DNA from 2 places in the Sulfuriferula plumbiphila genome. Region 2 is predicted to be linked to the other one. Evidence: riboswitches for the same ligand, from Rfam matches in the RefSeq annotation. Region 2 holds a riboswitch; the other holds the start of a gene.
The links. Region 2 has a riboswitch for cobalamin ahead of GZH91_RS13430 (CbtB domain-containing protein). Riboswitches for the same ligand answer to the same signal wherever they lie in the genome.
Positions count from the first base shown of each region.

Region 1: linked by a shared signal. The riboswitch ahead of GZH91_RS16615 (hypothetical protein) and the one ahead of GZH91_RS13430 (CbtB domain-containing protein) in region 2 are both predicted to bind cobalamin.

Region 1 is NZ_AP021884.1:3,239,268-3,253,842, forward strand. It holds gene GZH91_RS16550 (SPOR domain-containing protein) at 1-382, shown strand, start outside; gene GZH91_RS16555 (thiol:disulfide interchange protein DsbA/DsbL) at 398-1,075, shown strand; gene GZH91_RS16560 (SDR family oxidoreductase) at 1,098-1,865, shown strand; gene GZH91_RS16565 (LuxR C-terminal-related transcriptional regulator) at 1,934-2,569, shown strand; gene GZH91_RS16570 (site-specific recombinase) at 2,631-4,610, shown strand; gene GZH91_RS16575 (Nudix family hydrolase) at 4,607-5,554, shown strand; gene GZH91_RS16580 (hypothetical protein) at 5,551-6,012, shown strand; gene phoU (phosphate signaling complex protein PhoU) at 6,105-6,809, shown strand; gene GZH91_RS16590 (oxidative damage protection protein) at 6,875-7,147, opposite strand; gene GZH91_RS16595 (hypothetical protein) at 7,199-7,750, opposite strand; gene gluQRS (tRNA glutamyl-Q(34) synthetase GluQRS) at 7,795-8,703, opposite strand; gene GZH91_RS16605 (glycosyltransferase) at 8,718-9,014, opposite strand; gene GZH91_RS16610 (hypothetical protein) at 9,176-9,787, opposite strand; gene GZH91_RS16615 (hypothetical protein) at 9,747-10,025, opposite strand; cobalamin riboswitch at 10,015-10,173, opposite strand; gene GZH91_RS16620 (hypothetical protein) at 10,144-10,671, opposite strand; gene GZH91_RS16625 (hypothetical protein) at 10,671-11,000, opposite strand; gene GZH91_RS16630 (hypothetical protein) at 11,076-11,276, shown strand; gene GZH91_RS16635 (cell division protein ZapA) at 11,273-11,602, shown strand; RNA gene ssrS (6S RNA) at 11,603-11,777, shown strand; gene GZH91_RS16645 (5-formyltetrahydrofolate cyclo-ligase) at 11,787-12,413, shown strand; gene GZH91_RS16650 (ABC transporter ATP-binding protein) at 12,364-13,068, opposite strand; gene GZH91_RS16655 (ABC transporter ATP-binding protein) at 13,071-13,841, opposite strand; gene GZH91_RS16660 (ABC transporter permease subunit) at 13,847-14,575, opposite strand, start outside.
Region 2 is NZ_AP021884.1:2,591,868-2,606,442, forward strand. It holds gene GZH91_RS13415 (cobaltochelatase subunit CobN) at 1-2,061, opposite strand, end outside; gene GZH91_RS13420 ((2Fe-2S) ferredoxin domain-containing protein) at 2,054-2,392, opposite strand; gene GZH91_RS13425 (CbtA family protein) at 2,495-3,202, opposite strand; gene GZH91_RS13430 (CbtB domain-containing protein) at 3,208-3,501, opposite strand; cobalamin riboswitch at 3,578-3,809, opposite strand; gene GZH91_RS13435 (histidine phosphatase family protein) at 3,879-4,433, opposite strand; gene GZH91_RS13440 (adenosylcobinamide-GDP ribazoletransferase) at 4,444-5,211, opposite strand; gene cobT (nicotinate-nucleotide--dimethylbenzimidazole phosphoribosyltransferase) at 5,270-6,304, opposite strand; gene GZH91_RS13450 (NRAMP family divalent metal transporter) at 6,386-7,687, opposite strand; gene GZH91_RS13455 (CsbD family protein) at 7,710-7,922, opposite strand; gene GZH91_RS13460 (GGDEF/EAL domain-containing response regulator) at 8,357-10,291, opposite strand; gene GZH91_RS13465 (PAS domain-containing hybrid sensor histidine kinase/response regulator) at 10,308-12,389, opposite strand; gene GZH91_RS13470 (putative bifunctional diguanylate cyclase/phosphodiesterase) at 12,849-14,575, opposite strand, start outside.

The sequences.
Region 1 (14,575 bases), 650 kb from region 2:
CAGTACCCCCGCAGAAGAAAAACCCCGCTTCGATTTTTACAAAATATTACCCGGCAACGAAGCCGCCATGACCGACCAGGATTTGCACCGGAACCCGACGCCGCCTGCAGGTGAAAGCTATTATCTGCAGGCGGGTGCATTCCCCGACAGCGCCGATGCTGACAACCTCAAGGCGCGCCTGGCACTGCTTGGCTATGAGGCGGCCATCCAGACTGCTGAAATCCCCGGCAAGGGCATATGGCATCGGGTTCGCGTGGGCCCATTCAGCAGCATGGATGAGCTCAACAAGACACGTACCACGCTGGAGCAAAACCAGATCAAGACCCATCTGGTACGGGTCAAGAACGCAACCACGAATACGCAGTCGAACCCAACACCGTAACCCGAGGAGAAGACGATGTCCCTGATGCGCAAATTTGTGTTGATGATTGCCCTGTTGGGCGTGGGTGCATTACCGCTGGCGCATGCCGATGCGACGCACCCCGTGGCGGGCAAGGATTACCAGGTAATCAGCCCCGAACTCAACACAGACAGCGGCAATAAAATCGAGGTGGCGGAATTTTTCTGGTATCGCTGTCCGCACTGTTCGCATCTCGAGCCGGCACTCAACGCCTGGATCAAAAAATTGCCCAAGGACGTCGCCATCCGCCGCATTCCTGCGGTGCTGAATGAATCCTGGCTGCCTCTGGCCAAGGCCTATTACACGCTGGATTTGCTGGGCAAAGTACCGGCCCTGCATGATGACGTATTCAACGCCATTCACGTGCAGGGGATCGATCTCAACAACCCCGACGTGCTGTTCGACTGGGCAGCCAAACAAGGTATCAACCGCAAGACGTTTGCCGATACCTATAACTCCTTCGACGTGCAAAGCAAGGTGATGCGCGCCAACCAGCTCACCCGCGACTCCAGAATCGACGGCGTGCCGGCGTTTGTAGTGGCTGGCAAGTATTCCACCTCGGTGTCCATGACCGGCAGCGAAGACGCGCTGTTCAGGACCCTCGACAGCCTGATTGCAAAAGTGCGTAAAGAGCATTCGAAACAAGTCCGGCATGCGTCAGCCAAAAAACACTAAGCGTCACTAGGCCAGCTGCGCAATGACCGCCCTGCGCGTTTTCATCACCGGCGCATCGAGCGGTGTGGGTGCGGCACTTGCCCGTCACTATGCCGCGCAGGGTGCGCAACTCGGGCTGGCGGCACGGCGCGCGGACAAGCTCGCGCCCTTTGTCAACGAGTTGCCCGGCTGCGCCATCTACCCGCTGGACGTGCGTGACCATCTTGCCATGCAGGCCGCAGGCGCCGATTTTATCGCGCGCTTTGGCGTGCCGGATGTCGTCATCGCCGCAGCCGGCATCAGCGTCGGCACACTCACCGAACATGCTGCGGATCTTGAGGTATTCCAGGCCGTAATGGACATCAATGTGATCGGCATGGTGACCACCTTTCAGCCCTTCGTCGCTGCCATGCGCGACGCGCGCAGGGGCGTGCTGGCAGGTATCGCCAGCGTAGCGGGTATCCGTGGCCTGCCCGGTGGCGCAGCATATTCTGCGTCCAAGGCAGCCGCCATTACCTATCTGGAGTCGCTGCGGGTCGAACTCTTCCACAGCGGCGTGGCAGTGACTACCATCAGCCCTGGCTACATCGTCACGCCGATGACGGCGGTCAATCCGTATCCCATGCCCTTCATCCTGCAAGCCGATGTGGCGGCCGCGAAAATTGCCCGTGCCATCGCGCGCCGGCGACGCTATCTCACCCTGCCCTGGCAAATGGCGCTGGTGGCGTGGGTGCTGGGTCTGCTGCCGCGTGCGCTGTACGACCGCCTGTTCTGGCATGCTCCGCACAAGCCGCGTAATCTGCCGCTGTGAATATCGTTGAGTTGATGGTTACAATGTACGCATAACACCTGCTTCAAACCGGCTTGGAGGCTGCCACCATGACCATTTCCATCCTGCTGATAGACGACCACCCGCTCACCCGTCTGGGTATTGCACGCACCCTGGAAAACACTCCGGGAATGCAGGTCAATGCACAATGCGCGGACATCAAAACCACCCGCGAGTGGCTGGCGACCACAGGCAGTCAGGCCGAGATTGCCCTGCTTGACCGCATTCTGCCCGACGGCGATGGCCTCAGCCTGGTGCAGGAATTAAAAAAACGCGGCATCCGCACGGTGATGCTGACCATGGCCGGAGAAGATTTCGAGATCAGCGAAGCCATCGAAGCCGGGGTGGATGGCTATATCCTGAAAAGCGCCGATCCGGAACAGCTCATCAACGCGATTCAATCCGTGGCGCAAGGCAACAGCATGTTCCCGTCCCACATCATGCAAAAGCTGGCGCGCGGCGAACTCAAACAGGACATGTTCAGCAAACTGTCGCAGCGCGAGCGCGAGATCGTCGAACTGGTCGCACAGGGGCTATCCAACAAGGCCATCAGCAGCCGCCTGGATTTGTCCGAAAACACGGTGCGCAACCATCTCTCCAACATCATGGAAAAACTGGGCATGCAGAATCGCGTACAGGTTGCCACCAGTGCGTTGAAGCATGCCCGCATCACTGACAAAAACTGAACTTCCGGCGCCTCGTTGTGCCACCTTTTGCTGCCGGACTACGAGGAACCACGATTCACGCATGGATTACACCGCACCGTACCTGGAACGCACGCTGAAACGCATGGCAGCCGAAACCGGGGCTGCCGACCCGACGCTGATCAAACGCCTGATTTTTCACCTTCGTCCCGGCACGTCTGAACCCAGCGAGCGCGCCGCGACGCATCTGGCCGACCTGCTTGGCCTGATTGAACGCAATGCCGGTTACGCACAGGCATTACGCTTTCATCTGCTGGGACTATTGCTGGCGAAAAAATCCGCCAACCTGCTGCGCGACAGCGGAATACTGCCGCGTCGGGGCGTCGGTACCGAGCTGTCGCGCCGCATTGGCTTCAAATTACTGCCGCCTGTTGCCGATCCGGATTCGCTGCGTGACTGGCTGGACGAGACATTGACCCCACGCGACACGGAATGGATAGCCGCAGTGGATATACAGCTCTGGTACCGGCTGCTGTACGCGCTCAATCTGGACACGCTGGATGACAGCAGCGCCGCTGCACTGCGGCAAATGCTGCTGGATGCCATCAACGGCCTGTCACACCGTATCGCTGCCGAAGGGCTCGACCCCGAGCTGCTGCGTATTGAGCCGACGCTGGAAGAATATGCCTCGCCATTTCTGGCGCAGCATGAAGAAATTTACGCACTGCTTCAGCTCAGTCTGGCGGTTAATCCGGGGCCGCTCGACATTGGTCACGCCATGGTGCTGCTGGATCAGTGCGAAGCGGTTCTGGAGCGTATCCAGCGCCGCGCGGTGAGCGTCGGTACCAGCGTCAATCTGACCCTGTTAAGCAACCGTTTGCACCAGCAGATTGCGCGCATAAGCCGCCTGCTTGAACTGCTGCAGGCAGATTCCATAGCAGCGCGCGTGCCCATCCTGACCACGCTGTTTCTCGCTTTCAGCGCCACCACCAACGAACGTTATAGCGTGCGCAATCTGGTATCCGCCACCACCGGCAGGCTGGCATACCAGATCACCCAGCACGCCGGGCGCACCGGGCAGCACTATATTGCCGACAGCCGCAGCGAATTGATGGGCATGTTCCGTTCTGCCGCCGGCGCCGGAATCATCGTCGCCGCCATGGCCTTGCTCAAGGTGTTGATCATCAAATCCCATCTGGCTCCCCTGCAGGAGGCATTGCTGGTGAGCCTGAATTACGCGCTGGGCTTTCTGCTGGTATTTGTGCTGAATTTCACCATCGCCACCAAGCAGCCCGCGATGACAGCCAGTCTGATAGCGCACACCATCGCTCGTGCGCGCAGCACCAAGGATCAGGACCAGGTCCTGTCCAGTTTTGTCACCAGCGTATACACCAGCCAGTCTGCGGCGATTGCCGGCAACCTGTTACTGGCGTTTATCACCGCCGCACTGATCGGCAGCGGACTCGCCTATTTTTTCGGCGTGCAACCGGTCGACGCGCACAAGGCAGAGCGCCTGCTGAGTGAGGTTAGCCCAGCCGCGCCGATGAATCTGGTGTATGCCGGCGTGGCCGGAGCGGGACTGTTTTTATCCGGTATTGTCAGTGGTTATTACGACAACAAAAGCGTTTATAACCGTATCCCGGAACGCCTGGCATGCCTGAGCTGGCCGCCTTACCTGGTGACCCGGCGCGGCTGGAAGGCCATCGTCGCATACACCGGCAACCATCTTGGCGGCCTCGCCGGCAATGCCTTTTTCGGCTTTTATCTGGGCATGGTGTCAGCGTTTGGCCAACTCTCCGGGCTACCGCTGGATATTCGTCACATCGCGTTCAGCTCCGCCAATTTCGCCTACAGCTGGCAGGCCATGGGCTGGAGCCTGCCGTGGCAGACCATTGCGCTGTCTACTGCTGGGGTGCTGTTGATTGGCCTGGTGAATCTGGCAGTGAGCTTCGCGCTCGCTTTTTATCTGGCGTTACGCGCCAGCAACTTGCCAGCAAAAGAAGCCATGCCCTTGTTGAAACGCACCCTGCTCGCCATGCTGCTCGCCCCCTGGCGCATGTTCAGGCAACGTAATCAGGCATGAACGAACCCGCATCAATGCGTCGTACCCAGGTCGCGGTGGCTGTTTTAACCCGCGCCGACGGGGCATTCCTGCTGGCCAGCCGCCCACCCGGCAAGCCCTATGCCGGCTACTGGGAATTCCCGGGCGGCAAGGTCGAGCCGGGCGAAACCGTACACACCGCGCTGGTACGCGAGCTCCACGAAGAGCTCGGCATCGAGGTGACCCATGCCACGCCGTGGATTACGCGTTATTTCGATTATCCGCACGCACACGTCACGCTGTCTTTTTTTCGCGTCAGCGGCTGGCACGGTGAGCCGCATGCCAAAGAAGGCCAGACCCTGGCCTGGCAAACCCCCGGGACTATCGGCGTCGCCCCGGTGCTACCTGCCAACCACCCGGTTTTCGCGGCGCTGGCGTTGCCGGCAGTTTATGGCATTACCCAGGCAGGCAGTGATCCGGCGGGGTTCATGCCGCATCTGGATAATGCCCTGGAAGGCGGCCTCAGGCTGATCCAGGTACGCGAAAAATCCATGCCCGCCGCCACGCTGGAAGCCTTTGCCCGTGCCGTGCTGGCGCGCGCCCAGGCCCATCAGGCGCGCGTGCTGGTGAATGCCGATGTGGCGCTGGTGCAACGTATCGGCGCACAGGGCGTGCAGCTCAGCGCCGCGCAGCTGGGCGAGCTTGGCAGCCGCCCTGATCTGCCGCTGGTGGCGGCCTCCTGCCACAATGCTGCCGAACTGGATCGCGCCGAAGCGCTGGGCTGCGATTTCGCCCTGCTCTCGCCGCTGCTGCCCACGCCCAGCCACCCCGGCGCGCCTGCACTGGGCTGGGACAACTTCGCTGCGCTCTGCACCGGGCGCACCCTGCCCATCTATGCGCTGGGTGGACTTGGCAGCGCCGATCTGGACCGCGCACGCCGGCACGGTGCGCATGGTGTGGCGCTATTGCGCGGTGCGTGGCTATGAAATTCGGCACCCGTCTAGCCGGACTGTTTACCAGCAACCGGCGTTACCTGCTGAACTGCGCCGCGCTGATCGGCTTGATACTGGCGCTGATTGCAGCCGAGCTCTACCATGTGTTGCAGCCCGATGAGAACGCGCCGCAAACGGTATCCTGCCCTGACCCGGCCAAGCTGTGCCGGTTTGAAGTCGCCGGCAGGCCCGTCGAGCTGCGCTTTTCCGCGCCGCCTTCCGGGCTGCATCCATTCACCCTGCTGCTGCATGCTCCTGCGGCACGCGAGGTCTATGCCAGCTTTATCATGCGCGGCATGGACATGGGATTTAACCGTTACCATCTGCTATCCAGCGGCGCTGGCAACTGGCAGGCACAAGTATTGCTGCCGGTGTGCATAACCGGCCGGCGCGACTGGGTGTTAACCCTCACGGTAGACGGCACCAGTGTGGAAATTCCTTTCCATGGATGAAACGCAATACACATGTTTGTCATGAATACGTCATTGTCCTGCACCGGCCTGACGCTATAATCACGGAACTATCTGAAGGAGGTACCTCCGCCATGGTGCACGAACACACATACAAACAATTCGATGCTGATCTCGAAGGCATCCGCTCACGCGTCTTACAAATGGGTGGCCTGGTCGAGGAGCAGATCTCCAACGCCATCGAAGCGCTGATCAGCGCCAATCTGGAACTGGCCGAGCAGGTCATCAACAACGACCACCAAGTCAACGCACTGGAGGTCGGGCTGGACGAAGACTGCACCCAGATCATCGCGCGTCGCCAGCCCACCGCATCCGACCTGCGCATGGTGATGACGGTGGTCAAAACCATCACCGACCTCGAGCGTATCGGCGACGAAGCCGCCAAGATCGCGCGCATGGCCCGGCGCATTCATGAGTCCGACCGCCTCACCCAGCCGCGCTTCAACGAGATCAAATACATGGCCAACGTGGTGCTGGAAATGCTGCGCCGCGCCCTGGACGGCTTTGCGCGTCTGGATGTATCCAGCGCCGCCGACATCGTGCGCCAGGACATGCAGGTGGACGAGGAATTCCGCCTGGTACTGCGCCACCTCATCACTTTCATGATGGAAGATCCGCGCACCATCTCGGTTTTCATCGACATCATGTTCGTCGCCAAGGCCATCGAGCGCATGGGCGATCACGCCAAAAACATGTCCGAATACGTGGTATACATGGTCAAGGGCAAAGACGTGCGCCACACCACCGTGGAAGAAATCGAACGCGTCGCACAACGTTAATCACGTTTTTCAGCCAATAAAAAAGCCGGAATCAATCCGGCTTTTTTATTGGCTGCGCAGAGAAATTACTTGGCTGGCGGCACGTAACCGGCAGCCACATCCGCACCTTCACCAAAGAAATATTTCTCCACCTGCTCCAGCAGGTATTTGCGCGCCTTGGCGTCGGCCAGGTTAAGGCGGTTCTCGTTCACCAGCATGGTTTGCTGGCGGATCCAGCCGGCCCAGGCTTCCTTCGATACATTCTCATAAATACGCTGGCCGAGCGCGCCCGGCATCGGCGGAAAATCCAGCCCGTCGGCCTCGCGCCCCAGCTTGATACAGTTTACGGTTCTTGCCATTGCCATGACTCCTTACGAAAAACGTGACCCGATGATAGCGGAATCGCCGGCTCAATGCACGTTGAAGCGAGCCAGTTCATCCACCAGTTTGGCTACCAGATCGCGACCGTTCGCGCTCATGCCGCGGGTGAGCAGATCCACATCGCGTTCGCCGTTGACCAGGCGTCGCAGGCTGCCACCCAAGCGCCCCATGTCGCCGCCCACCTTGACCATCTGCTCGGCCATGTCTGCCAGCGCGGAGAGGGCTGACACATCGCCCGTCGCCGCTGCATGTATCATTCCCGCCAGCCCCGGCGCAGCGGCGCTGGGGTCAGGCTGCTGATTGGGATCGGGTAAGGTGGCGGGATCCTGAATCCCGCGCAGGATCGCCTCCACAATAATGCGGTCATCGTCATCCAGCCCGGCGTACACACTGCTGTCGCGCTTGCCGGCAAGCACCTGGCGCACCGCCATCACCATCGCGCCCCAGCCTTGCTGCTCGGCCTGCGCGAGCATCTTCTGGGTTTGCGTCATCAACTCGGGTTTGAGGCAGGCTGTGGCAATGGCGTGAATAAACTGCGCATAAGTCTGGATCACCTGCTGGGTACGTTCGGGTAAAGCCATGTCGGGTTCCTCTCGGGTGCAAAGCATAGCACGCCACTACCGGCCTACAATCTTGCCATGTTGCCCATACGCAGTAGCTGTTGCGGGCGCCAGGCAGACCGTGCCCATCTCCAGAACCCGTCCAGGGTGTCCACATCATCCGGCACCGGGTGGCTAAGAAAGGCCATCGCCCGGCACAGATCCGCAAGCGGATTGTGCGGATTCAGTGTAGGGGCGTTGCTCTGTTTGGAAAGCTTTTGCCCCGTTGCGTTGAGTGCGACGGGCAGGTGCAGATAGGTGGGGTGGGGCAAGCGCAGTAAATTTTGCAGGTATATCTGGCGCGGGGTGGAAGCCAGAAGGTCGGCGCCACGTACCACTTCGGTCACACCCAGCTGGGCATCATCCACCACGACGGCGAGTTGATAGGCAAAGATGCCATCGGCGCGCAGCACGACAAAGTCGCCCAAATCGGCTTGCAGCTGCTGGCATACGCGGCCTTGCAGCACATCATCGAAACAGATCAGGGTATTGTCGGTATGCACCCGCTGCGCGCGCACCGCCCGGCCTGACGGCACGCCGTGGCGGCAGGTGCCGGGATAGACCGCGCCTTCGATACCGTGCAGGCTGGAATCGGCGATCTCGCGCCGGGTACAGGCGCAACCGTATACCTGACCTGTGGCCTGCAGATGATCCAGGGCGGCACGGTAGGCAGGCAGCCGCTGCGACTGATACACCACCGCGCCATCCCATTTGAAACCAAATCGCTCCAGCGCATGCAGAATATCGTCCGCCGCAGCGGGCATACAGCGCTGGGTGTCGAGGTCTTCCATGCGCAGGTGCCATTGCCCATCATTCACTCGCGCTTGCAAGTAGCTGCCGAGGGCGGCCACCAGCGAACCCAAATGCAGCGGCCCAGTGGGCGAAGGGGCGAAGCGGCCGATGTAAGGTGAATCCGTGTGTACCATGCGCGCCATTATCGCGCACATGGCTATCTATTTGAACGGCGGGCCAGCACTGCGCGGTAGAACCCCAGCATCTGCCGCACCATCTGCGGGGCGCTCCAGTCCTGCGCATGCTGCCTTGCTTCGCTGCTCAAGCGCGCACGCAGTACGGTATCGGTGAGCACTTCGCGCAGCGTGGCAGCAAAAGCTCTGGGGTCATCCCCGGCCACGCGACAGCCGCGCCCGGCGGCCAGAATATCGCGCGTGCCCATTACCGCAGTGGACACCACCGGCACGCCCAGCGCCATGACTTCAAGCAGCACCAGCCCCGCCACGGAGTTCACGGAGGAAAGCAATCCTGGGGTTTTTTATGGCCCCACCCAACGGGTGAATGCCAGACGACCTGCAATCCGTTATTTTTACTCCGTGAACTCCGTAGCTAACTGCTTTTCCAGGTTTATGCGAAGACTGCTCTGCGGCAGGGCAGGGCTTGCCTGCTCACACCTTAAGAGCGCACGGATTCCCGGTCAGTTTGCAGTGGCGCGGCGGTTATGCATGAGGCGGAAAACCAGCCAGGCAGGCACCAGATACAGCGCAGCGCTGCCCAGATACGGCGGAAAATATTTGACAACGGCCAGCGTGTACGCCACCACACCCACGACGCGTCAGCCAGCGCCCCGCACCCCACAACAACGCGCAGGTGGGAATCAGGCCGAAATACGCCGGCGTCGGGCAGCAGCGCGGAGGTGCCGAAGTCACTCATGCGCGTAGCCGCCATGACCGCAGCCAGGACAGCGAGTATCCACAAACGGTGCTTAAGCGGCAACGATACGGCGATCTCCCTGATACGAATCAGGGTGGATTGTACTCCACGCCGGCAAAAAGCATTCAGACCCGGCGTATTGTAGCCATTCACCAGTTGATAATCCTTGTCCGAGGCGATTACTTGTGTGCCCAATTCCAGGTCGCCAGGGATTTTGGACAAATCCAGTGTGCCGTGACGGCTGGCGCGATACGCAAGCACATTGCCGGTGGTGCGGTCTTGCGGATTTTGCCAGTCAACGCTGGCTTTGATTTTATGCCGGCCAGCTGCTGACCTGGTTTTGCGCGTAATCATTCGCAGTACCGGCGTCGTACTCGACCCGGTCATGATTATAAAAGCCGCTCAGGCCAATGCTGTTCCCGGCATTCAGCGCATGCTCCAGACTCAAGCTGGCATTACGCCTCCTGGCGCCGTCGTCATCCGCCACAAGGCCAAATGTGCCCGGACGTGCCGCGGAGAAACCGCCATTGGTTTTGTCATAGCCCGCACCCAGACTAAAGCGCGTTGCACCTGCCTGACCTGCACAGCCCACGCGGCCATTCACCGTGTCATAGCTGCCCAGCCCCAGCGCCGCACTCAGATGACACGCCCACACTCGCTTAGCGTTGCGGGGGCAGCACTGGTATTGCATCAGTTTCCCGTTTAAACGGCTAATTCTGCGTGACGACACGGATGTAGAAAGGGCACGGCTGGCCGGGCGTGGGGTTGTCGGGCACGGCGTCAAAAGGATAGACGCCCGTGCCCAGTCCATGGGCATCTGTCGCGCACAGCGCCTGTATGGTCGCATCCGCAGTGGCGTGAAGCGGAAACAGGCGAATGCCGATGGCTTCCGGACGCCGGCTGGCCGCATCAATATACATGCGCCGGGTAACCTCCTGCGTCAGTACGGTAAGCAGTTTCACCAGTGCTTCCAGCTCGGCGCCGAGTCCCGCCGCAATAAGCTGCTGCGCCAGTGGCCGCGGGCCAGTCTGCAGGAACAGGGGGTCGGACAGCGCCATGAAAATCGCGTTTTCCGTTGCCGCGTCCTGGGGGAGCCGGGAGGACGCCGCAAGGTGACGCGCGACCAGGGCGCGCGTCACCGGCACCTGCTCCACTCGCGCCTCCGGGGGGACACCAGCCGTCACCACGCGGCCTTTCGGCACCCAGCGTGACTTGATGTAATCGAGCAGATAAGCCATCAGAAATTCTCGATGCGTGCCTGATAACGGAACACGATCAGACGGTACAAGTCATCGCCCACCTGAACGTGGGTGGACTCGCGCCGCTCCAGGCTGATGGTTTCGCCGCCGCTGGCTGAGAGGGTACGGAACCCGAACACCTCATTCTCGACCAGCCCATTGAGGATATCCTGACATTCCGTCGCGTCAAGCTGTTGGCCGGTATTGTCTACCAGCTCGCAGGCTTTACCCCGCCTGGTCGTGCCGGGATAATGCACGGCATCTTCACGCAACGGGTTATTTTCGTCAAAGTCCGCATTGGGATCAACAAACTGGTTTATATCGCTCATGACTGCTTAAACATTACTTTTAGTTAATCCGATTAGCTGTTGACTCGACTGAATTTTCCAAATTATAGTGTCTGCATGGAAAGTGAACTTAACGCCCTTGAGTCTAAAATTCAGCAGATGGTGCAATTGTGCCAGAATCTGCGCACGGAGAACCAGAAGCTGCGCCAGCAGATTGCTGCGGCAACCGGCGAACAAAAGCTGCTTGCCGAGCGCATGACGCAGGCACGCGTCCGTATCGAAGCCCTGCTGGAAAAAATTCCCGAGGATGAAGCATGAGTCGCGACAGCAAAGGCATGGATATCAACATTCTGGGACGCGAATTCCGCGTCGCCTGCCCGGCACACGAGCAAGATGCTTTGCTCTCCGCAGCGGCTTATCTGGACAAGAAAATGCGCGAAATACGCGAACAGGGCAAGGTTATCGGGGTTGAGCGGATTGCCGTGATGGCGGCGCTGAATATTGCCTACGAGCTATTGTCCGCAAGGGAGGACACGGGTTTTGACATCACCGCCATCAAGCGTAGAATGAGTTCCATGGAAGCGTTACTGGACGAAGCGATGGCCGAACAAAACGAGCTGTTCTCTTCTTCCGAACCCAGTTAATGCTCCCTGCGATGTTGCCCTGGCCGCGAATTCTTTGAACCAATAAATTTGACCTGGTTGCGGCTATATCTGGTACCGGTGTGCGCGTTACAAGCTAATGCGCCTAAAGTACTTGCGCTGCGACCCCTTGAACCGCAGGTTCAAGATAGCGACCAGACTGCATCGCGGGGAGCACCCCACCCTCATGAACAAATCCGAACTGCGTAAATCCCTGCGCCAGCGCCGCGCCGCTATCAGCCGGACTGAGCGTCGCCGCGCTGCCGCCAATTTGACGCGCAATGCCCTGCGCCACGGCTTGTTGACGCGCTACCAACGCATCGGCATTTATCTCGCACACGGCGCCGAAATCAGCACCGTGCCGCTGATCAACCGCGCCCTCGCGCTGCACCGCGCGTGTTATTTGCCGATGCTGCCATTCGGACGCGGCAAGACGCTGCGGTTCAACCGCCTGCAAGCGGGGCAATCATGGGTAGCCAACCGCTATGGCATTCCGGAAAACACCACCACCCAGCAGCTGCATGCACGCCAGCTGGATTTGCTGTTTGTGCCACTGGTCGGATTCGACGACTGCGGCAACCGCATCGGCATGGGCGGCGGCTTCTACGATACGACCTTGGCCTATCTGCGGCGCCGGCTGGCGTGGCGCAAACCTTATCTGGTGGGCGTGGCGTTCGAGTGCCAGCGCATCAACGGCGAACTGCCGCACGACCCGTGGGATGCACCGCTCGACGCCGTGCTTACTGAACGTGGCCTACACCGTTTCAAGCGCCGAAATACGCCTCCTGCACCGCTGCATCCCCCATCAGCGTAGCCGCTGCACCCGCACCGGTGATGCTTCCGCTGGCCATGATATAGCCGCGATCACAGCTTGCCAGCGCCAGGCGGGCATTTTGCTCGACCAGGAAAATGCTGACGCCGCGTGCGGCAATATCGCGCAAGGTGCCGAATATCTTTTCCACCATCATCGGCGCCAGACCCATGCTGGGCTCGTCGAGAAGCAGCAGGCGCGGACGCGACAACAGCGCGCGGCCTATCGCCAGCATTTGCTGTTCGCCGCCGGAGAGTTGCCCGGCAGGCTGGTTACGGCGCTCTCCCAGGCGTTCAAAACGCTGGTACAAGGCATCTGTTTCCTGGCGCACGGCGGCGTCATCGCGTCTGGCATAGGCCCCCATGGCCAGGTTTTCCGCCACCGTGAGCCGCGAAAAAATGCCGCGTCCTTCCGGCACCATGGCCAGTCCCAAGCGTACGATCTGATACGCGGGTTTGCGCGTGATGGCCTGCCCGGCAAAGTGCACGGCACCCTTTGCCGGCGGCAGCATCCCCACAATCGCTTTGAGCAAGGTGGTTTTGCCCGCGCCGTTGGCACCGATCAGGCATACCCGCTCACCCTCGCCCACACTCAGGCTGACGCTACGCACGGCCTGGATGTTGCCGTAGGCAACCGCGAGATTTTCGACTGACAACAAGCTCACCCCGCCCCCCCGCCGAGATAGGCGGCGATAACGCGCCTATCTCGGCGCACCTCGTCGGGCGTGCCTTGCGCGATGAGCTCGCCAAAATCGAGCACGGCGATACGCTCGCACAGGCTCATCATCAGTTTCACATCGTGCTCAATCACCAGTACCGTCAAACCGAGCTGGTCGCGCAGGCGGCAGATCAGCTGCCTGAGCGTGTCACGTTCTACCGGATTCATGCCTGCCGCAGGCTCATCCAGCGCCAGCACCTGGGGATCGGTGGCCAGCGCACGGGCGATTTCCAGGCGGCGCTGATCACCGTATGACAAATGCTTGGCCAGCAGGTGGCCATGGCTGGCAATGCCCACCCATTCCAGCAACTGATGCGCGCGCGCTCCAATGGCTGCCTCCTCCGCCCGTGTGGCGGCGTTGCGCAGCACTGCACCGATCACGCCCGCACGGGTACGCGCATGGCGCCCTACCATGACATTCTCCAGCGCAGTCATGTTGGCGAACAGACGGATATTCTGGAAAGTGCGCGCAATCCCCAGCTTGAGCACCTGGTGTGGTTTCATGCCCAGCATGGAGCAGCGTTTGAATTCGATATTACCGCTGCTGGGGGTATACAGCCCGGTGAGGATATTGAACAGCGTGGTTTTACCCGCGCCGTTGGGGCCAATCAGCCCGAGTATTTCACCACCGTGCACTTGCAGCGAAACATTTTTGAGCGCGTGAATCCCGCCAAAGTGCTTGCTGATTTGCTCCAGCCTGATGAGTTCGGTCATCGCCTTCATCGCCTTGCATCATAAACACTGGCCTGCTCCTGCACCGCGACGTCACCCTCGGCAACCAGTTCGCGCTTGCGCTGGCGCGACGGCAGCAGCCCGGCAGGGCGAAACAGCATGACCAGAATCAGGGCCATGCCGAACAGCAGCATGCGCAAATCGGATGGGTCCACCACCACATGTCCCAGCCACGCGCGCTGCAGGTCACCGGTATAGCGCAGCGCTTCGGGCAGCACGGTGAGCAGCAGCGCACCCAGGATCACGCCGGGAATATTGCCCATGCCGCCCAACACAATCATGCACAGGATCATCACCGATTCCATCAGGTTGAAGCTCTCCGGGCTGATGAAGCCCTGGAACCCGGCAAACAGCCCGCCCGCCAGACCGCCGAAAGTGGCGCCCATGGCAAACGCCAGCAGCTTGATATTGCGCACATTGATACCCATCGCTTCGGCAGCCACTTCGTCTTCGCGGATCGCCGCCCAGGCACGGCCAATACGTGAATCCTGCAGGCGCATGGAAATGAATACCACCAGCAGGGTGAGCAGCAAAAACAGATAGTAATACTGGTGCGGCGCAGACAGGCTGATTCCGAACAGCTGATGGGTTTTACCCAACGACATGCCCAACAGGCTCACCGGATCAATCTGGTTGATGCCCTGCGGGCCATTGGTGATATTCACCGGGGCATTGAGATTGTTGAGAAAAATGCGAATGATCTCGCCAAAGCCGAG
Region 2 (14,575 bases):
GTCATGGTCATGGTCATGGTCATGGTCGTGGTCGTGGTCGTGGTCGTGGTCATGGTCATGGTGCAGCAGCCTGGCCTGCAGATCCGCATCCAGATTGGTCTCTTTCACCAGCTCCCATATCTGCTGCTGCAACAGCGGCAGCTTGGCCGGATCGAGAATCTCCACCTGATAATACTCGTCCACCAGTTGCGTCAGCTGGGCCAGCGCGCCATAGGTGTCGGCGCTGGTCATTGGCGGCGTCAGGTGATCGACCACGACCGCATGGGCGCGGCGCTTGGCCTGCGCCCCCTCACCGGGGTCGTTGATGATGAAAGGATAAAACAGGGGGATATCCGCCAGCAGCGCATCCGGAAAACAATTTTCGGACAGGCCCACGCCCTTGCCCGGCAGCCATTCGAGCGTGCCGTGCTTGCCGACGTGGACGATGGCGTCGGCGCGCCACTCGTCGCGCAACCAGCGATACAGCGCGTAGTAATGGTGGGTCGGCGGCAGATCGGGCTGGTGATAGATCGCATCCGGATCCATACCGTAGCCGCGCGGCGGTTGCAGCGCCACGAAAGCATTGCCCAGCTCGATGCCCGCCAGCGCCAGATGATCGTCATGCACATAGGCCGCGCCCGGCGGCGCTCCCCATTGCGCCGCCATCTTCTCCTGCATATCGGGCGGCAAATCGCCAAACCACGCCGCGTATTGCGCCGCCGCCACGCGTCCGGCCGCATGCGTCAACTGCTCGGCGCTGAGCCAGGTATTGTCGTAAGCGCAGCGGTCGATCAGCGCATGGATCAGCGCGGTGCCGTCCTCGGGCAACTGGGCTATCTGATAACCGGCGTCGCGCATGGCGCGCAGGATATGCATCAGGGATGCCGGCGCGTCGAGGCCGACCGCATTGCCGATTTGCGATGCCTTGCTGTTGGCATTGGTAAAGATAAAGGCCACGCGCTTGTCCGCATTGCGCATCCGTTTCAGCCGCGCGAAGCGCGCCGCAATCCCGGCCACGCGCGCCACGCGATCGGGCAGCGGTTCGTATTCGACCGTCTCGCCGGACATGCCGGCGGCGCGCGTCTTGAACGACACAGGGACGCTGATGATACGCCCGTCGAACTCCGGCAGCACCACATTCATCGCCGCATCGAGCGGGTTCATGCCGCGCGCCGATTGCTGCCACTGCCCCAGCATCATGCCGCTGGTCATGGCTTGCAGCACCGGCACATTGAGCCGTTCCAGCACCCCGACCGACCAGCCGGCCGGAGTCGGCCCGCCGGGCGTGATTTCACCCATGGCGAACGAGGTGGTGTTGATCAGCACGTCGATATGCACGCCCTGCGCGCCGCTGAAATAGCGCAGCGCAGTCGGCAGCTGCGCGCCGCCATCGCCTCCGGCACGGAGTGACGAGGTGAATACCGGCAGCACATTCATGCCGCGTTTTTCCAGCGCGTCGACCAGCGCATCGACGAAGCGCGTATTGCCGCTCATCCAGTGGGCGCGGTAGAAAACGAGACCAACGCTGGGCCGCTGCGGCATGCGCTGGGCCAGCCAGTCATCGATGCCGGCGCCCTGGGGCAGGTCGGGGTGATACAGCCCATGCTCGGGCAAGGCCAGCGCCGGCTCGAAGCCGAAGCCGGTCAACAAAAAATGGTCGGACAAGTAGCGCAGCAGTTGCGCCAGATTGACGCTGCCGCCTGCCTGGAAATACGCCAGCGCCTGCTGCAACACGCCGGGCGAAACGGTGGATACCGCGGCCAGTTCCGGGTCGGGTTCGCCGGTACCGCTGATCGCGATCAAATGCCGCCCCTGACTCCGGGCCCGGCTCACCAGTTCGGCAAAGCCCGGTACGCTGCCGGGGCGGCCCAGCACGCGCAAGACAATGATCCGTGCCGCGCCGAGTTCGCGCGCCAGCAGCGCCGCCATCTGCGCTTCACTTTCAAGTGCCTGCAGGTTGACACCTGTAACCGGCGGGAATTCCTGCGGCATCTGGGCCAGCGCGCTGTGCAGCACCGTCAGGTCGTTCGGTGCGTGCGTCAACAGCGCGATGTGCGCACCCGCCGCGTTCATTTCATGCATCTTCGTTTTCCAGTGGGCAGGTGTCGCCTTCACCCAGGCGATGGAAGATCAATTCGTCCACTTCACGCCCGCCGACCAGATGTTCGACGACAATCCGTTCCAGTGCCGCCTCGTCAACGCAGCGATACCATACGCCTTCGGGATACACCACGAGGATCGGCCCCTGATTCCGGCACGCGACCATGCAGTGCGTTCTGGTGCGCTTGATCCGCAGGTCCGGACGGGCATCAATCTTCTCTCCCATCAATTCGAACATCGCCTGCGCCTGTATGCCATCTTCGGTGCAACGCGGGCCGACGCACATGAATACATGTCGGGTGTGAGTTCTCATAACCTTTTCTTCACGCCGGAGCGCTCAACTTAAGCACATGGGGCTGCCCGCAAACTGCCCGCGCCCCCCCACCAACCCGGCACACCCTGCCAGGTACGATGGTTAGGCGAACTTCCTGTAAAAGCATCCCGTCAAACTGCCAAGTGCGAGCCAGAATACGGCATTGGCAACAGCCGTGGCGTATATGAAAGCGTGCGCCAATTCGATAGGTGCTGCGCTAGTGTGAACTTGCGGCTGCGGCGCACCGGCCAGGTGTGGAACGCCGAGCAGGACTGCGCCCAGTATTTTGACCTGCCAGGTTCGAGCAAAAACCAGCAGCGATAGTCCGCTTGCAGTCATGATCACCGTGATGAGCCACCATAGCTGCCGATCATCCAGCGGAGCCGCTGCGGTGCCGGGAACTTCCGGGGGCAAGCCCAGGGAAGGGGCCACGAAAAAAACCACGTACCCCGCCAAACCCCACAACAGCCCGGCACGCCAACCGCTGACTTCATCATGGAGACAGATGGCGGCTCCCAGCAACAGCCCGAAGCCAACGGCCAGACTGATATTCGCCAGGGCCGTGAACAAAGTCCGCTCTATACCGTTCGCAGGTTGCCAGGCTGCATCCTCGCGATGCCCATGCCCGACAGAAGAATATGCATGGGCAGGTTGCGAAACCGCCGCGTTCTCATACACTTCAGCCTTGAGTATGATCCGGCTCACCTGGATTTGCTGAACCACAGTCAACAGCAGGCCCGCCAGCATACCCGCCAAGGCCGCTGCGGAAACGATCCGCCTGAACGCCGCCAGGTTAAACATCCCTGCCATGCCAGTCAGTGGCAGGGAAAACCGGCGGAATGGCGGCCATCATGCGCAGCATTATGCAATGCTGCCGTCCCGGCGAAAGCCGCGCCATAAAGCAGCACCACCCCAAGACCTGCGGCAAGCATTACCGGCAGTATTTTTTCTTTCCATGTAGCCGAATGGGGCGGCGAATCGATGCTGTCAAGTAAACCAGGTATTGACGACATGTGATGTTCCTTCTTAAAGAGAGCACTCAAGACATGATGACAACAGGCACTGAGATGACATCCCCATTGCCGGGCATCGCGCAAAACGCGTGACAAAGCCTGTACCTGAAGAAGGAAGTGAAAGACGGGTGCGCAGCAGGGCAATCCATCTGAATCGCCCTCCGCGATACAAACTCTATAATAACTTCAGGCTGGTCTCCGGGCTCACGAGCCGGGATTCCCTTGCGGGTTTCCCTAGGTCAGCGCCTTCCCATGCAATGCACAGTGGCATACTGCCAACCTTTTTACTCGATTACCGTTGCGGGGGCAGCGTCGGGTTAGTTCGCCCATTCAGACAACTCACCGACTTCCCATTTCATTCCCCAAACGACTGTTTGGGGAATACCTGAAGCAATGCTACCCGAACACTATATGCGCCGACGAAAAAACTTGCAAGCCGGGCAAACAAGCGCCGCAGCAGTCCGCTATCTCGGTCAGCAATCCAGTACAATCCATTCGCCATAGCCTATGGTGTGCGGCAGGCGGGCGGCATGCAGTGCCATTTCAGCGGGCGGCAAACCGCGTTGACAGGCCAGCAGCAAGCGTATCGTCCCTGCATGGCAAATCACGATGGCGCATTCCCGCCGTGAATACGTCAAGTCGTCATGAAATGCGCGTACCCGTTGTGCTGCCTGCAGGACATTTTCGCCGCCGCCTGGCCTGTAGTGCACCAGGTCGTCGCTCCAGGCATCGATTTCAGCGCGCGGGATATCGTTCCAGACACGCATTTCCCAGCTGCCGAAATTCATTTCCGCCAGGCGCGCATCATGGATAGCCGGTTCGCTATGGAGTGCGCCGGCAAGACTATCCGCCAGCGCTGCACAACGCTGCAGCGGGCTGCAAAATACCGGCTCCCGTCCAGGCAAAGTAGCGCGCAGTGAGGACAGCACTCGCGCGTGCTCTTCTGCCGATACCGCCAGGTCGGTGTAGCCGTAACAAGTATCTGCCGCAACGAGCGGCTGCGGATGGCGGACTAGATAAAGACGCACGATGCTGTGCTCAGTGTCTGATAACCGCCAGCAGACCCAGATAGAACACCACTTCCGCGACCTGCTGCAGCGCGCCCAGACAATCGCCGGTGTAGCCGCCGATGCGCCGCAAGAAAATGCCGGCCAACCACAGCGTGGCCACCACCATCGCGATGCTGCCGGTGACGATGGCTTGCCAGGAAAGCCGATCGGCGACGCATATCGCAACGACAGGCAATGACGCCGTGACCGTAGCAATGCAGAATTCCAGCGTCGACATGGGTTGCGCCAGCGGCTTGGCTTTGCCGTCCGCCTTTGCGTAAGACAGACGCCAGATCAGCGCGGTCGAAGCCAGGCGCGACAACGGATGTGCCGCCAGCAACGCCATTGCTGCCGCGTATATCGGCAAGCTGGAGAGCACGACGAATTTCAACGCCAGCATCAGGCCGATGCCGATGGCGCCGTAGGCGCCCATGCGCGAATCTTTCATGATCTCCAGTACCCGTTGCGGCGTGTTGCCCCCGCCCAATCCGTCGCAGGTATCCGCGAACCCATCTTCATGAAAAGCGCCGGTCAGGTAAATCCCGGCAATCGTCGAGAGCAGCACCGCAACCGGCTGCGGCCAAATCCGGATTGACAGCACATAGACGCCCGCCGTGACAGTGCCAACGACCATCCCGACTGCCGGAAAATAACGCGCTGCGTGGCGCAGCCAGTCCGGCTCAAACCCAACCCAGCGCGGGACAGGCAGGCGCGTAAAGAATTGAAGTGCGATGAAAAAGAGGCGTAGCTGATGCACACATCGATTGATCAAGCGGGCAGACGGATGAGCGGTTGACGACATATCGAGGACTCAGCTATCCGGCTTTCTCACTGACCTGGGCGGACTCAAATGTCGCCATCTCACACAGAAAATTCACGGCGGCCTGCAACAGCGGCAGCGCCAATGCGCAGCCGGTTCCCTCCCCTAACCGCAAGCCGAGCTGCAGCAATGGGCGCGCGTCAAGGAAGTTCAGCATTTGCCTGTGTCCGTTCTCATCCGAGCAATGGGAAAAAACACAGTAATCGAGAATAGCGGGTTGCAGCCGCGACGCCAGCAATAGCGCACTGGTCACGATAAAACCGTCGATTAACAGCACCATGCGTTGCTCGGCCGCTTTCAGCATTGCACCGGCCATCATGGCGATTTCAAATCCCCCGAACGTGGACAGAATATCCAGCGGGGCAATCACGGTGGCGTGATGCGCGACAGCCTGTTCGATCACGCCTTGCTTGCGCCGGATACCGTCGACAGACAGTCCTGTTCCGGCACCGACACAATCGGCGACAGGTATCCCTGTCGCCTTATGCATGATCGCCGCAGCGGCGGTCGTGTTACCAATACCCATTTCGCCGAAACCGATCACATTGCCGTCGAGCGAAGCCACCAGCGCCATGCCATGCTGCATGGCTGCGGCACATTCTCCGGCTGTCATTGCCGGCTTTTGCGCAAAATTGCGCGTGCCGGAGCCCACTTTTCTGTCAATCAAACCGGGACGCGTTCCGAAGTCATGATTCACACCGGCATCAATGACATGCAATGCACATTTATGCTGGCGCGCGAACACGTTGATCGCCGCACCTTGCGCCAGAAAATTCTCTACCATCTGCCAAGTAACACTCTGCGGATAAGCGGAAATATTTTCCGCGACGATGCCATGATCTCCTGCGAATACAAGGATCGAAGGCTGAGTCACTCGCGGTTGCGTCGTTTTCTGGATCAGGCCAACCTGTTTGGCGACATCTTCCAGAATGCCCAGACTGCCTGGCGGTTTGGTTTTGTTATTAATGGCCGCATCCAGGGCTGCCGATAGCGCAGAATCTTGCGTCGGTTCGATACTGGGAATGATCATGTACTCACCACGTCGCTAACGCGCGCATGGTCCCTGCCAGGTGGTAGTGAATCGAATAAAGAAACCATAATGCCACGTATCCTATTTGTTATGCATGGTCCAGAACATCGCGCCCACTGCAAGTGCCATCATCAGCGTAGCTAACCAGCCTAATACCTTGAGCCTGCGGGTAAGGACAAAGCGCCCCATGATTTCCGGCCGAACTGCCATTAACATCATCACGACCATGATGGGTACAGAGACAACACCATTGATGACAGCGCTCCAATACAGCGCCTTGATCGGGTTTATCGATGTAAAACCCAGTGAAACGCCAATCACAGTAGAAAGAACAATGATCCCATAGAATCCTTTCGCCCTCAGCGGCGTATATTCAAGGCTGTTTTTCCATTTAAAAGCGCCGGACATGGCGTAGGCAGAAGCACCTGCCAACACAGGAATCGCCAGCAAACCGGTACCGATGATGCCGGCGCCAAATAGCAGAAAAGCAAAATTTCCGGCAATCGGACGCAGGGCGGTTGCCGCCTGGGCGGAAGTTTGAATATCAGTTATCCCATGCAGGTTAAGTGTCACCGCCGTGATTAAAATAATAAAGAAGGCAACCAGATTTGAAAATCCCATGCCAATAAAAGTATCTATTCTGATATCTCCAAGGCTTGCTTTTGCTTGATCAGGCTTTTTTATCAAGGGCTGGGCCTGCGGATTAGCTCGCAGGTCTTCCACTTCTTCTGACGCCTGCCAGAAAAACAAATAAGGGCTGATAGTTGTGCCGAACACCGCTACAACTGTCGTGACGTATTCAGGCTTCCAGGACAAATGCGGTGCTAATGTTCTTGCCAAGACCTCCGACCAGGGAACATGAATCACAAATGCTGTAGCAACGTAGGCCAGCAATGCGAGCGTGAGCCATTTAAGAATGCGTACATAGCGCCTATAAGGAATGAAAACCTGCAGCAGTAACGACACGATGCCGAAGCCTACTGCGTACAATTGGGCACGTCCGCCAATAATTAATTTCAATGCTGTGCCCATGGCAGAGATATCGGTAGCGATATTGATCGTATTGGCGACCAATAAAAGCCCGACGATGCCATACAAGAGCCATGGTGGATAGTGGCGCCGCATATTGCTGGCCAGTCCACGACCGCTTACCCTGCCGATTCTGGCACTGATCAGCTGGATACCCACCATTAATGGATAGGTAAACAGAACTGTCCATAACATGCTAAAACCGAATTGCGCCCCAGCCTGCGAGTAGGTCGCAATCCCGCCAGGATCGTCATCAGCCGCCCCGGTAATTAAACCTGGTCCGAGTCTTGCGAGCCATGATTTTTGGCCGCCTTCGGGAACAGGGGCTGATTTTGACGATGTTCGCTGTGGCATGGGTTCATCTTAAAAAGTGATATTAACAATTACGGCCACGTTGATCGTTTACCCGTCTGAACCTTGCCAGGTTTTTTTCGGCTTTACCCTTATCTTCCTGTTTTTTGCTGCCGCCAAGCTTGCCAGCAACTTCCCTGGCCTTGCCTTCGGTTTCTTTAACTCGGCTGACTTGATCCTTGTTCCTGACCATCTCCTGTAAATTGACTACCGGCATTGACCGCCAAGACATGCTCATGCCGGTTCAGCAATAACGATATAGGTAAGCTTTCTCGTGGTATGTGCGGGCGGGCACAGATCATGAATTTTTCGTTTGGGTGCCTGTGCTGTGCTGGCACATGGCGAATTTGCCTGTCAGGGCGCTGCACAGGCAGGTTACTGTTGCGCATATTTGAGATGCCGCTGTGTTACGCGGGCACTGAAAGAAGGGCTGTAAACGTCCTCACGGGAACCCGAACCAAACCGCTACCACGACAGTTGAAGCCACAGGGAACACAGAGGCCATGGACTGGGCGCGGGCTTTGAGGAGAAGTGTTTTTCTGCTGATGGGTGAGTCTGGAAAAGCCGCCAGCACCTTGTTTTCTGTGCTCTCTGTGGCCAAGGCCGTCAGGATGGCATGCGCGCCGGGCTGGTCAGACCCTGTCTGCCAGCTCAAGCCTGAGCGACGACTCATTAAATGAAAATGCTTGCAGCGATGCCCGTTCGAAGCAAGGTGACCAACTCCTCTGCGGTCACCGGCCGGCTGAAATAAAAGCCCTGCCCTTCGCCACAACCCTGGGCCTGCAGGAATGCCAGCTGTTCGCGTGTCTCCACGCCCTCGGCGATGACGCGCTGATTGAGGCTTTTTCCCATGCTGACGACTGCGGCTACGATCGCGGCATCGTCCGAATCGGCCGTGGCGTGTGTGATGTCACGCATGAACGACTGGTCGATCTTCAGGGTGTCAATCGGAAAACGTTTCAGATAGCTCAAGCTGGAATAACCGGTACCGAAGTCATCAATGGCAAGCCGCACGCCCATGGCTTTGAGCACCTTGAGTATGCAGGCAGTAGAGTCTGCATCATGCATGAGCACGCTTTCGGTCAGCTCGAGTTCGAGATAGCGCGGCGCCAGACCGGTATCTTTCAGGATACCCGTCAGACTTTCCAGAAAATCCTTGTGCCTGAACTGCATGGCAGAGATGTTGACCGCCACCGGTATGGGCGGCAAGCCCGCATCCTGCCAGGCCTGGGCTTGCCGGCAGGCTTCGCGCAGCACCCACGCGCCCATGGGTACGATGAGGCCGCAGTCTTCGGCGATCCAGACAAACTGCTCGGGCAGGATCAGTCCGCGCTGCGGATGCTGCCAGCGTACCAGTGCCTCGACGCCAGAGATGGTTCCGGTTTCAAGATTGATCTTCGGCTGGTAATGCAGCATGAATTCCTGCCGTTCCAGGGCGCGGCGCAGCCCACCCTCGATGGAGTGCCGCTCGACGGCCAGGACGTTCATGTCCTGCTCGAAGAACTGGTAATTATTGCGCCCGTTTTCCTTGGCGTGGTACATCGCGGTATCCGCACTTTTGATCAGGGTATCCGCGTCATGGCCATCCTCAGGGTAGATACTGATGCCGATGCTCACGGTGACGTGGAGTTCGAGCTGATCGATGCGGTATGGAACAGTTAGCACAGCAAGTATTTTTTGTGCACTGAGCGCGGTATCTTTTGCGTGCTCGACATCGGCAAGCAGTATGACGAATTCATCCCCACCCTGGCGGCATACGGTGTCCGAACTGCGCACACCCGCCGTCAAGCGTTTCGCCACCGATTGCAGCAGTTGGTCGCCAACCGCATGCCCGAGCGAGTCGTTGATGTGTTTAAAGCGGTCCAGATCCAGAAACATCACCGCGAGCTGCTTGCCCTGACGGCGCGCCAGTGCAATCGCCTGGGCAAGCCGGTCGTTCAGCAGAATGCGGTTAGGCAAATCGGTGAGAGGGTCGTGTTGGGCCAGATGGGCCATCCGGACTTTAGCCTTGTCGATTTCTTCGGCCAGTTCGTGTGCTTCAATCGTAGCGACGACCAGGCGTTCGTTCGCCTGCTGCAATTGAAGTACGTGATCGTCGAGCGCAGCCTTCTCTTTGGACAACGCCACTTCAGTGGTGCGGAATCCAGACTCTGCTTCGCGCAGCTCCTGCACCGTCTGTTCCAGCACCAGGCTGTTGCGCTTCGATTCCCTGTGCAACAGGCGTACTTCCAGCATGTTGTGGATGCGCGTCAGCACTTCGACCCGATCAAACGGCTTGGTGATGAAATCTTTTGCACCGACTTGCAGTGCGCGCAGCTTGTGTTCCGGTTGGGCGGTGATCACCAGTACCGGAAGGTAACCGCCCAGTTCGATTTCCTTCAGGCCTTCCATCACCTGGAATCCATCCATTACAGGCATCTGCAGATCAAGCAGGATGAGGTCGTAACGATTTTTGCGATGCAGCTCATACACCGCATGCGGATCCATCGTAGACGTGATGGAAGTGTAGCCGGCACCGTGCAGCATACGCTCGAGCAGAAGGACATTGGCCTCCTTGTCGTCAATGATCAGGATGCTGGCGTTAAAAATGTCGGACGCACTGAGCATAATTATTTGTACTGCCTTATTTGCACTGACTGATCCCTTTTTCTGCAAACTCCAGCGCTTCGTCCAGCGTGTCCAGGAACCCATTGACCTTGATCGGTTTGGTGAGATAGCGGAAGAATCCCGCCTCCAGGCCCTTTACGATGTCGCGCGGAATAGCGTTGGCACTCAGGGCCACCACGGGGATGTGCGCCGTCGCCGGATCTTCGCGCAGTATTTTCAGTGCTTCGATACCGTTGATGCCGGGCAGATTGATATCCATCAGGATCACCTCCGGCTGAAAGGCACGGGCAATTTCGATGCCGAGATGTCCGTCCGCTGCACTCAACAGGCGCAGATCGGAGCGGCGCGCAATCAGTTGCTCGACCAGCTTCAGGTTGGCCTGGTTGTCCTCTACATAGAGCAGCGTGCGCAACGCTGCGGCGTTGTGAACTTGCGCCTGGGCAACTGGCGTGGATTCGGCGATGCCAGCCACAATTTGGGGTGTGGCGGCCGCGATCAGTTCGATCCAGAACACGCTCCCCATCCCGATGGTGCTTTCCACGCCGATTACGCCCCCCATCAGTTCGACCAGCCGCTTGGTCACCACCAGGCCGATGCCGGTGCCTTCCTCGGCACTGGCTTCCTGGCCGAGACGGTTGAACGGCTGGAACAGTTGCGCCAGCTTTTCCGCAGGCAAGCCCGCGCCGGTGTCGGCGACGCTGATACGAATGCGCTCCGGCGCGCTTGCGCTGCACGCCACGACGACGGTTCCGCCTGCCTGGTTGTATTTGATCGCATTGGAAAGCAGGTTAATGAGAACCTGCTTGACCCGGGTTCGGTCGGCCTTGACAAAGCAAGGGATGTCGAACCGGGGGAAGCTCATCCGGATGCCCCGTTTTTGCCCCTGCGGTTCGATCATGGCCTGGCATTCGAGCATGACTTCGGCCAGCAACACCGGTTCCAGCGACAGCGACAGCCTGCCGGACTCGATCACCGCGAGATCGAGGATTTCGTTGATCAGCTCCAGCAGATACCAGCCTCCCTTGAGAATCTGCTCTATGCTCGCCTGCTGCGAGGATGTTGGCGGCGGCGAATCGGACTCCATCAACTGGGCGAAACCAAGGATCGCATTGAGCGGGCTGCGCAGCTCATGGCTCATGCTGGACAGGAAATCCGATTTCGCCAGGTTGGCCTTTTCCGCAGCGGACTTGGCGTCGGTCAGCGCGGCCTCAACCTGCCTGCGTTCGGTCAGGTCACGGGTTAATTTGGCGAAACCGCGCAGATTGCCGAGTTGATCCCGAATCGCCGTGTACACCACGTTGGCCCAGAAGCGCGACCCGTCCTTGCGCACCCGCCAGCCTTCGTCCTCGAAGCGGCCGTTGGCCATCACCGCCTCCAGGTCACGCCGGGGCTTGCCGTTGTTGACGTCTTCCCCAAGATAAAACCGCGAGAAGTGCTGGCCGACGATATCTTCCTCATGGTAGCCCTTGATCCGCTCCGCCCCGGCATTCCAGCTCACCACGCGCCCCTCCGGATCAAGCATGACAATGGCGTAGTCGGTCACGCTCTCTACCATCAGGCGGAAGCTCTCCTCGGTCCAGCGCAGTTTCTCTTCCACCAGTTTGCGCGCGGTGTTGTCGGTGCCGATCAACAGATAGCCGATGATTCCATCCAGATCGTTGCGCAGCGCCGTGACCGACACCACCGCCGGAAAACGGCTGCCGTCCTTGCGGATGTAGGTCAATTCATAGATATCCGCAATCCCGCGCGAGGCCTTGAAGGCCAGCGCCTCGAAGCCCGGGGTAATGGGGGTGGCGAGCTCCAGCCCCAACGCGATGGCGCGCGCGATCAGCTCCTGCGGATCGGAAATGTCGGCCGGGGTGATCCTGTTCACCACTTCGGCCGCCGCGTAGCCCAGCATGTGCTCAGCGCCGACGTTGAACAATTGAATGACGCCCTTCTCGTCGGTGGCAATACTCGAAAAGTTGGCGCTGTTGAATATCGCGTTCTGCAACGCCCCGGTTTTAAGCAGCGCCTCTTGGCGGCGGCGCTCGGTGATGCCATCCGTCGTGGCAGCTTGGCCGTTGGGAATGAGTGAATCGAGTGGTTTTTCAGACATGGGCTTACCTGCTTATCAGCGGCACATTAAGACCGGCGGCTTTCCGAAGTGGTGTAACCCAAACCTGCCTGGGCAGTGCCTGGGTACATACAAGGAATTACATAATCTCCAGCACTATCACCCTGAAAACGGCCCTGGCCACAGAGAGCACAGAGTGGAAACAGGGTATTGGCGGCTTTTCCAGGCTCGCCCATCAGCAGAAAAAACAGTTCCCCCCACAACTCGCGCCCACTCCATGGCCAGTGTATTCCCTGTGGCTGCGACTCTTTTCAGGATTATCGAAACACCGGGAAGCCATGCAAACGGCTCCGCTGCCGCGTCGACCCATTTGCCTTCGATGGGCAAGGATACCCTGCATCATGCGCCGTGTCGTCAGGTCTTTATGGCCAAGATTCCGCAGGATGGCATGCCAGGAACACTGCACGCCGCAATCCGGTCGGCATGGGAAAGCCGGGGGCATCAATGGGGAAGGGTGGGTGATACGCCAGTTTGCAGCAAGGTGGCGAGCGCCCCTGCCACCACCGGACGGCCGAAATAGTAGCCCTGGCCCTCGTCGCAATGCTGGGCCAGAAGAAATGCGTACTGCTCTGGTGTTTCCACGCCCTCCGCAATGACGCGTTGCTTGAGGCTTTTACCCATGCTGATCACGGCACTGACGATGGTGGCGTCGTCCGGGTTGCTGGTCATCTGGTTCACGAACGACTGGTCGATCTTCAGGGTATCGATCGGAAACTGCCTCAGATAACTCAGGCTGGAATAGCCGGTGCCGAAGTCATCGACTGCAAGCTTTACGCCCAGGTCTGCGAGCGCATGCAGCACGGAATCGGTAGAGGCGGCATCCCGCATGAGCACGCTTTCGGTCAGTTCGAGTTCCAGATAACGCGGCTCCAAACGCGTATCCGCGAGGGTCGCGCGTATATTTTCGAGAAAATCCTTGGCGCGGAACTCGAGCGCGGAAGTGTTGACGGCGACGGTGATCGGCGGCAAGCCAGCCTGTCTCCAGGCCCGGGCCTGGAGACAGGCTTCGCGCAGCACCCAGCGGCCAATCGGCAGGATCAGGCCACAGTCTTCGGCGATGGTCACGAACTGCGCCGGCGCCAGCAGCCCGCGTTGCGGATGCTGCCAGCGGATCAGCGCCTCGACGCCGACGATCGTGCCGCTGTGAAGGTTTATTTTCGGCTGATAGTGCAACACGAATTCGTGCCGTTCCAGCGCGCGGCGCAGGCTGGCTTCGACAGACTGCCGCTGGACCGCCCGGACATTCATGCTCTGTTCGAAGAATTTGTAATTGTTGCGCCCGTTTTCCTTGGCATGGTACATCGCGGTGTCCGCATTCTTGATCAGGGTTTCCGCATCCTGACCATCGTCGGGGTAGACGCTGATACCGATACTCACGCTGATATGGAGATCGTGCCGGTCGATGCGGTGAGACAGCGCAAGCGCCGCGAGCATCTTTTGCGCAGACAGCGCCGCGTCTTCTGCGTGCTCGATATGGGGAAGCAGCAGCACGAATTCATCCCCGCCCTGGCGGCTGATGGTGTCCGAGTGACGCACACAACCCACCAGGCGTTGGGCTACCGACTGCAGCAGCTGGTCGCCAACCGCATGCCCCAGGGAGTCGTTGATGTGTTTGAACCGATCCAGGTCCATAAACATCACCGCAAGTTGCCTGCCTTGACGACGGGCCAACTCAATCGCCTGGCCAAGCCGGTCTTGCAGCAGTATTCGATTCGGCAAACCGGTGAGCACATCGTGATGGGCCAAATGATCCAGCTGATCTTTAGCCGTTTGGACTTGTTCGGCCAGTTTGTGTGCTTCAATGGTAGCGATGACCAGGTGTGCATTGGCTTGCTGCAACATAATCATATGATCGTCGGACGCTGCCTGTATCGTCTCTGCCGCGCGAATTTCCCGCTCGCGCGAGGTGGCCGCCCCTTCGCGCACATGGGCTTCTCCTTCCCGTGCCTGCGCCGCCCCCTCGCGCAGATGGGCAGCATTTTCACGCAAGTCGGCAGCATTTTCACGCAAATGCGCGGCATCTTCTCGTGCCGCGGCCGATTTCTCGCGGCTTAGAACGGCCGCTTCATCGTCAATGACGGCGCTTTCCCTGCGCGTGACATCTTTTTCGAGGACAGCTGGCAAGCGGTCTTTGTGCCGGCTTGACACGCCCGGTTGACTTGGGTCAT